One region of the Cryobacterium sp. Hz7 genome, then DNA from elsewhere that is predicted to be linked to it. Evidence: predicted binding sites of a transcription regulator. Region 1 holds the regulator's gene; the other holds the start of a gene.
The links. Region 1 encodes HspR, which represses chaperone genes until heat shock. Its sites were predicted from a motif close to AAGTTGAGTCNNNNNGACTCAACTT; they were not measured.
Positions count from the first base shown of each region.

Region 1 (3,409 bases):
AGGAGCCCTACGACCGAGGTTTTTGGCATTTGACATTGTGCACGCTGTTGAGTTCTCAAGGATCGGACGCACTCGACTTCAAACCCACCAAGGGCTGTCGCTTCGAGGCAACCTGTAAAACTTACCCACCCGACTAATCTCTGTCAAATCACGGAAAGCAGCCGATTCCGAGTGCGCCAAAGCGACTCGAAATCATCTACATACGCGACCTGACGACCAGCCGAAGAGAGATATTATTTTGGTTTAAACCCGAACTCTCCCTAGTCGGGAGGATATTCGAGAAAAAACTAAATCTTCGTCCCACTTGAGGCCGGGAAGCTCTGCGGCTTTCCGCACCTGTGGGGTGACTAGAGAGACATTACGGTGAATTTTGGGGGTGCGCAACTCCCTCCCGCATCCCGGGCGTGTCGGCTCCGGCGCCCTGGCGGAAGCCCCCAGGTGCGGGCCTCACGGCGGTCCGGCGCGTCTCAGCGTCCGGTCGAGACCGTGACGGTGAACTTGGCGTTCCGACCGACCTGGTGTGTCGGCCCGACCAATCGCGTCAGCGCGGGGCGATAACCGAGGTGGGTGTTCCACACACTCCACAGTTCACCACCGGGCTGCAACACTCGTCCGGCATCCTCGAACAGTTTCAGGGCTATGCCGGCATGGACCGACGAGCCGATGTGAAAGGGCGGGTTCAGCACAATCAGTTCGGCCGAGGCATCCGGTTGGCTCTGGAGCGCGTCATCCCGCACGACCGTGACCCGGTCGGCGAGCGCATTGGCCACCATGGTGGCCCGCGCGGAGGCGACGGCCGCGGCCGACTGGTCGGTGGCGGTCACCCGCAGGGCGGGACGGCGTCGGGCGAGGGTGGCGGCGAGCACCCCGGTGCCGCAGCCGAGGTCGATGGCGCTCCGAGCATCCGTTTTCATACGATCAAGGAACTCAAGCAGGTAGCGCGTTCCGATATCGACGGTCGCGCCGGCAAACGCAGCCCCGTGGGCGCAGATCGTGAGTCCCAGGTCGGCGTGCTCCACAGAATTCGGCCAGGTGGACACCGTCGGCTGAGTTGCGGAGGCAGTCGGAGCCGCTGCCCTGAGTACCCGCGACTTTTGCCGGGCCGACGAGACCTGCAGCTCGCCGAAGTGCTGGCGGAGCACCGCGTTCATGGTCGGCGTCATGTGCTTGATGCGTCCGCCGGCGATCACCACCACATCCGGTGCCGCGAAACGACGGATGGCGTCGGCGAACTCATCGAGCGCCGCCAGACTGCGCGGCAGCTGGATCAGCACCACCCGCGCGTTCGTCAGCAGTTCTTCGCCCAGGATGAGGGAGCGGTAGGAATCGGCGAGTCCGGCGTCGGCCGCATTCAGGGTGAGGGCCAACTCCCCAGAGAGGACATCCTGGTGCACCCGGATTCCCCGGGCCCCGGCCAGTGCGGCCGCGCCCAGGGTGAGAGCGCCATAGCGGTCCTCGATCACCACGACCTCGCCGGATCCTGCCTCGGCCAGCACGCCGGCCGCCTCGTCGAGGATCAGGCGGTCGCTCGCATCCACGGCGAAGAGATTGTCCGCTTCCACGTCGGGGAAACGCCTCAGGCGGTCAAAGGAAAAATCAGGCATTGCCTCAGGCTAGCCCGCAGGTGCGGCTACTTCTCGTCGCCGATCGGGCGGGAACCCAAGGGGCGCCAGATCACGATCTGGTTGGACCGGCGCGTGCGCGTACCGGCCCGCATCGAGATGACCTCACCGGCCGAGCCGGCCGCGAAGATGCGGCGGCCCGGACGGTTGAGCAGTTCATCGGCCAGCGCAGACTCCAATTCGCGCAGCCGCGATTCGAGCGTGCGCACGTGGTCCTCGAGGTCAATGATGCGACGGATCCCTTCCAGGCTCACACCCTCGGCACCGAGCTCCGCGATCTCGCGGAGCTTGGCCACATCCCGCATCGAGTACCGGCGAGACCGACCGGGGGTGCGGTCGGGACTCACCAGCCCCAGGCGATCGTATTGGCGCAGCGTTTGCGGGTGCATGCCCGCAAGCTCGGCGGCCATCGAGATTACGAAAACCCGGGTGTTCTCGTCCACCGTCAGTCTCTCGCCTTCGCGAGGAGTTCGTCGCGCGGATTCTCCTTCGGCAGTGCTTCCGCGAAGGCCGCGAGTTTCTCTTCGGCGTCCTTCGACAGATGAGACGGAACGGCAACCTGAACCTCCGCCAGCAGGTCCCCGGTGCCCTTGGGCGTCACGACGCCACGCCCCTTGACGCGCAGCACGCGCCCGCTCGGGGTGCCCGGGGCGATGCGCAGTTTGACCGGCGCTCCGCCCAACGTCGGCACCTCGATAGTGGCGCCGAGCGCGGCCTCGACGAACGTGACCGGAACGGAGACCCGCAGGTTCAGCCCATCGCGTTCGAAGACCGGGTGCTTGCGCACGTTCACCGTGAGTACGATGTCGCCGGACTCGCCGCCGTCAGGGCTGTGCTGCCCCTGGCCGCGGAGCTTGATCTTCTGCCCGTCGGCCACCCCGGCCGGGATCTTCACCTTGATGGCGCGGCCATCCTGCGTTTGCAGGGTGATCTGGTCACCGTGCGTGGCCGTGATGAAGTCGACCGTTGTCGACGCGATCACGTCGCGGCCGCGAGTCGGCCCGCCGTAGCCGCGGAACCCGCCGCTCGAGGTGCCGAAACCGCCGCCACCCTGACCGCGGCCGAACATGCCGCCGAGGAGGTCGTCGAAACCGCCCTGCTCATAGGAGTAGCCGGGCTGTTGTTGCCGCGCGCCCCCACCGAACATGCCTCCGAAGACATCATCGAAGCCTCCGGCCTGCCCGCCACCGGGGCGCGGGGCGGTGAAGCGGGCCCCACCGCCCATCGCGCGCACAGCATCGTATTCCTTGCGTTGGGCAGGGTCACCGATCACCGAGTGTGCCTCGCTGATCTCCTTGAACGTCGCCTCGGCCGCAGGGTTGCCCGGATTGGAGTCCGGGTGATACGTGCGGGCGAGCTTGCGATAGGCCTTCTTCAGCTCGGCCGGGGTGACGTCCTTTGACACACCCAGGACCTTGTAAAAGTCCTTATCGAACCAGTCCTGGCTAGCCATCGCTCGGTACCTGCACGACGACCTTGGCCACGCGCAGGAGCGACGAGCCGAGGAAGTAGCCGGTCTCGATCACGTCACCGACGGTCTCCGACTCGATGCCCGCGGTGGGCAGCTGGAAGATCGCCTCGTGGATGGTCGGATCGAACGGTTCGCCGACCGTGCCGAAGGACTTCACGCCCAGGCGCTCGACGCTCCCCCGCAGTTTCGCGGCGATCGTGCTGAACGCCGAGTCTTCGACCAGGTCGCCGTGCTTCTCAGCGCGGTCGAGATCGTCGAGCACGGGAATCAGGCCCTTTACGACATCCACGGTGACGCGCTCACGCTCGACCTCGCG
Region 1 is NZ_SOFB01000058.1:98-3,506, forward strand. Features, by position in the region: gene E3N86_RS15680 (class I SAM-dependent methyltransferase) at 468-1,604, opposite strand; gene E3N86_RS15685 (heat shock protein transcriptional repressor HspR) at 1,631-2,065, opposite strand; gene E3N86_RS15690 (DnaJ C-terminal domain-containing protein) at 2,068-3,075, opposite strand; gene E3N86_RS15695 (nucleotide exchange factor GrpE) at 3,068-3,409, opposite strand, start outside.

Region 2 (3,409 bases), on a different contig from region 1:
ATCGAGGGGCCTCTGTTCTCGTTGGCGGTGGTCGATCCTGGCGGTGGTCGAGCCTGTCGAGACCCGTGTTTATTCCAGCGCGCTCATCACGTGCTTGATCCGGGTGTAGTCCTCGACGCCGTACATCGACAGGTCTTTGCCGTATCCGGACTGCTTGAAACCGCCGTGTGGCATCTCGGCGGTCAGCAGGAGATGGGTGTTGATCCACACCGCGCCGAAGTCGAGGTCGCGGGAGACCCGCATGGCCGTGGCGTGGTCGAGGGTCCACACGCTGGAGGCGAGCGCGTAGTTGACATCGTTCGCGAGCGTGACCGCGTGCTCCTCCGACGTGAAGGGCTGCACCGTGATCACCGGGCCGAACGTTTCCTCCTGCACGATCGCATCCGTTTGGCGCACCTGAGTGACGACTGTGGGCTCGAAAAAGAAGCCCTCGGTGCCGACCTGGTGTCCGCCGGTGGCAATGACAGCGTGGTCGGGCAGGGCCGCGACCTTGCGCGAGACGTCGCCGAAATGGTTGACGTTGTTGAGCGGCCCGAAGTAGTTGTCGGCGTCGTCGGCCGACCCGGTAGTGCGGCTGCGGGCCTCGGCGACGAGTGCGTCGACGAACTCGTCATGGATGGACTCGTGCACGAGCACTCGCGTGATGGCCGTGCAGTCCTGCCCGGCGTTATAGAAGGAGAAGTCGGCGATGGCGGCGGCGGTCACGCTGACGTCGACGCCGGCGAAGACCAGGGCCGGCGCCTTGCCGCCGAGCTCGAGATGGGCCCGCTTGAGCGTCTTCGCGGCGCCGGCGGCGACGGCCATACCGGCCCGCACGCTGCCAGTGATCGAGACCAGGCCGGGTACCGGATGCTCGACGATCGCGGCCCCGGTGCCGCCGTTGCCGAGCACGATGTTCATCACGCCGTCGGGGAGGATGCCCTGGCTGATCCGGGCGAGTTCGAGGGTCGACTCCGGGGTGGTGTCGCTGGGCTTGAGCACGAGGGTGTTGCCGGCCGCCAGCGCGGGGCCGATCTTCCAGATGGCCATCAGGAAGGGGAAGTTCCACGGGGTGACCTGCCCGACCACGCCGATCGGTTCGCGGCGTACCCAGGAGGTCATGCCGGGCAGATATTCACCGGCGGACTTGCCCTCGAGCAGTCGGGCGGCACCGGCGAAGAAGCGCAGCTGATCGGCGCCGGCCGCGACCTCGTCAACGGCGATCGTGGCGCGAGGTTGGCCCGTGTTGCGGTGCTGGGCCTCCACGATGGCGTCGCTCTCGGCATCGATCGCGTCGGCGAGGCGCAGCAGCGCGCGCTGCCGCTCGGCGGGAGTGGTGCGGCCCCAGGTGCGGAAGGCGGTCTTCGCGGCGGTCATCGCGTCGTCGACGTCGGCCGCGGTGGAGACCGGGGCCCGGGCAACCCGGCGTCCCGTTGTGGGATCGACGATGTCGAGCAGCTCGGTGCCGGAGGGAGTGACAAAGCGGCCGTTGATGAAGTTTTTAAGGGTGGGGGTGGCCACGGGCCTGATCCTCTGCGCTGAGTGTAGAAACGGGTCTTTTGTTCGGTAAGTATGGCATCCGACAGAGGAATTCGGATACCCGGATGAAAACTGGGTCGTGATGGGGCTGCCGCCGTAGCACCGCCGAGTTGTCTTCGGACCGCTGGCGCGTTTTCTCGATGTCCCCTAAACTTGAGTCCAACAGGCTCAGCTTTTTGCCGACCTGCGACGAGAGCGGCCGGCCCGAGAGAGGATCTTCCGATGCAAGCAGGTCAGCAACCGCCCCAGGAAGAAGCGAAGACGGCGTTGGAGCAGTACGGTGTCAACCTCACCGAGATCGCCCGGACCGGCAAGCTTGACCCGGTGATCGGGCGGGACGCGGAGATTCGGCGGGTCAGTCAGGTACTCACCCGCCGCACCAAGAACAACCCGGTGCTGATCGGTGAACCCGGCGTGGGCAAGACCGCCGTTGTGGAGGGACTGGCCCAGCGCATCGTGGCCGGCGATGTGGCCGACTCCCTCAAGGGCAAGCAGCTGGTCTCCCTCGACCTGGCGGCCCTGGTGGCGGGGGCCAAGTATCGCGGCGAGTTCGAGGAGCGGCTCAAGGCCGTGCTCAAGGAAATCAACGACGCGCAGGGGCAGATCATTACCTTCGTCGACGAGCTGCACACCCTGATGGGTGCCGGCGGCGGCGAAGGGTCCGTGGCGGCCTCCAACATGCTCAAGCCCATGCTCGCCCGCGGCGAGTTGCGCCTGATCGGTGCGACCACGCTCAACGAGTACCGCGAATTCATCGAGAAGGATGCCGCCCTCGAGCGCCGGTTCCAACCGGTGCTGGTCGACGAGCCCAGTGCGGAAGACACTGTGGCCATCCTGCGCGGGCTCAAGGAGCGCTACGAGGCCCACCATAAGGTGTCGATCGCGGACTCGGCGCTGGTGGCCGCGGTCTCCCTCTCCAACCGGTACATCACCGCCCGCCAGCTGCCGGACAAGGCCATCGACCTGATCGACGAGGCGGCCAGCCGGCTGCGGATGGAGATCGACTCCGCTCCCGTGGAAATCGACGAACTGCGTCGCAGGGTGCAGAGGCTGGAGTTGGAAGAGCTTGCGCTGAAAAAAGAGAAGGACGACGCCTCTAAGGCTCGCCTGGGGAAGTTGCGTGCTGACCTTGCCGAATACACGGTGGCCCTTGCTGAGCTGCAGGACCGCTGGGACAAGGAGCGTTCCTCGCTCAACCGGATCGGCGATCTGAGGAAGCGCTTGGTGAGCACCCGCAGCCAGGCCGAGGTGGCCGAGCGCGAGGGCAACCTGGAGAAGGCGTCCAGGCTGCTCTACGGCGACATCCCGGTGATCGAACGGGAACTCGCCGAAGCGGAGCAGACCGAGCAGGATGGGCCGCGGATGGTCGGTGACCAGGTCACCGCGGAGGACATCGCCGCCGTGGTCGCGATGTGGACCGGCATCCCGGTAGGGCGGCTGCTGCAGGGCGAGACGGAGAAGCTGCTGAACCTCGAGGGTGAGCTCGGGCACCGCTTGGTCGGGCAGAAGCAGGCCGTGCGCGCGGTCGCCGACGCCGTGCGCCGCAGCCGGGCCGGCATCTCCGACCCGGACCGGCCGACCGGTTCGTTCCTCTTCCTCGGGCCGACCGGCGTGGGCAAGACGGAGCTGGCGAAGGCGCTCGCCGAGTTCCTCTTCGACGACGAAAAGGCGATGGTGCGCATCGACATGAGCGAGTACGGGGAAAAGTTTTCCGTGTCCCGTCTGGTCGGGGCTCCTCCCGGCTATATCGGCTACGAGCAGGGCGGGCAGCTGACCGAGGCCGTGCGCCGCCGCCCGTATTCGGTGATTTTGTTCGACGAGGTGGAGAAGGCGCATCCGGAGGTCTTCGATGTCTTGCTGCAGGTGCTCGACGACGGCCGGCTCACGGATG
Region 2 is NZ_SOFB01000004.1:10,306-13,714, forward strand. Features, by position in the region: gene E3N86_RS00485 (primary-amine oxidase) at 1-2, opposite strand, end outside; gene E3N86_RS00490 (aminobutyraldehyde dehydrogenase) at 70-1,500, opposite strand; gene E3N86_RS00495 (ATP-dependent Clp protease ATP-binding subunit) at 1,741-3,409, shown strand, end outside.
Region 2: the regulator HspR is predicted to act here: its motif matches at 1,669-1,693, upstream of E3N86_RS00495 (ATP-dependent Clp protease ATP-binding subunit).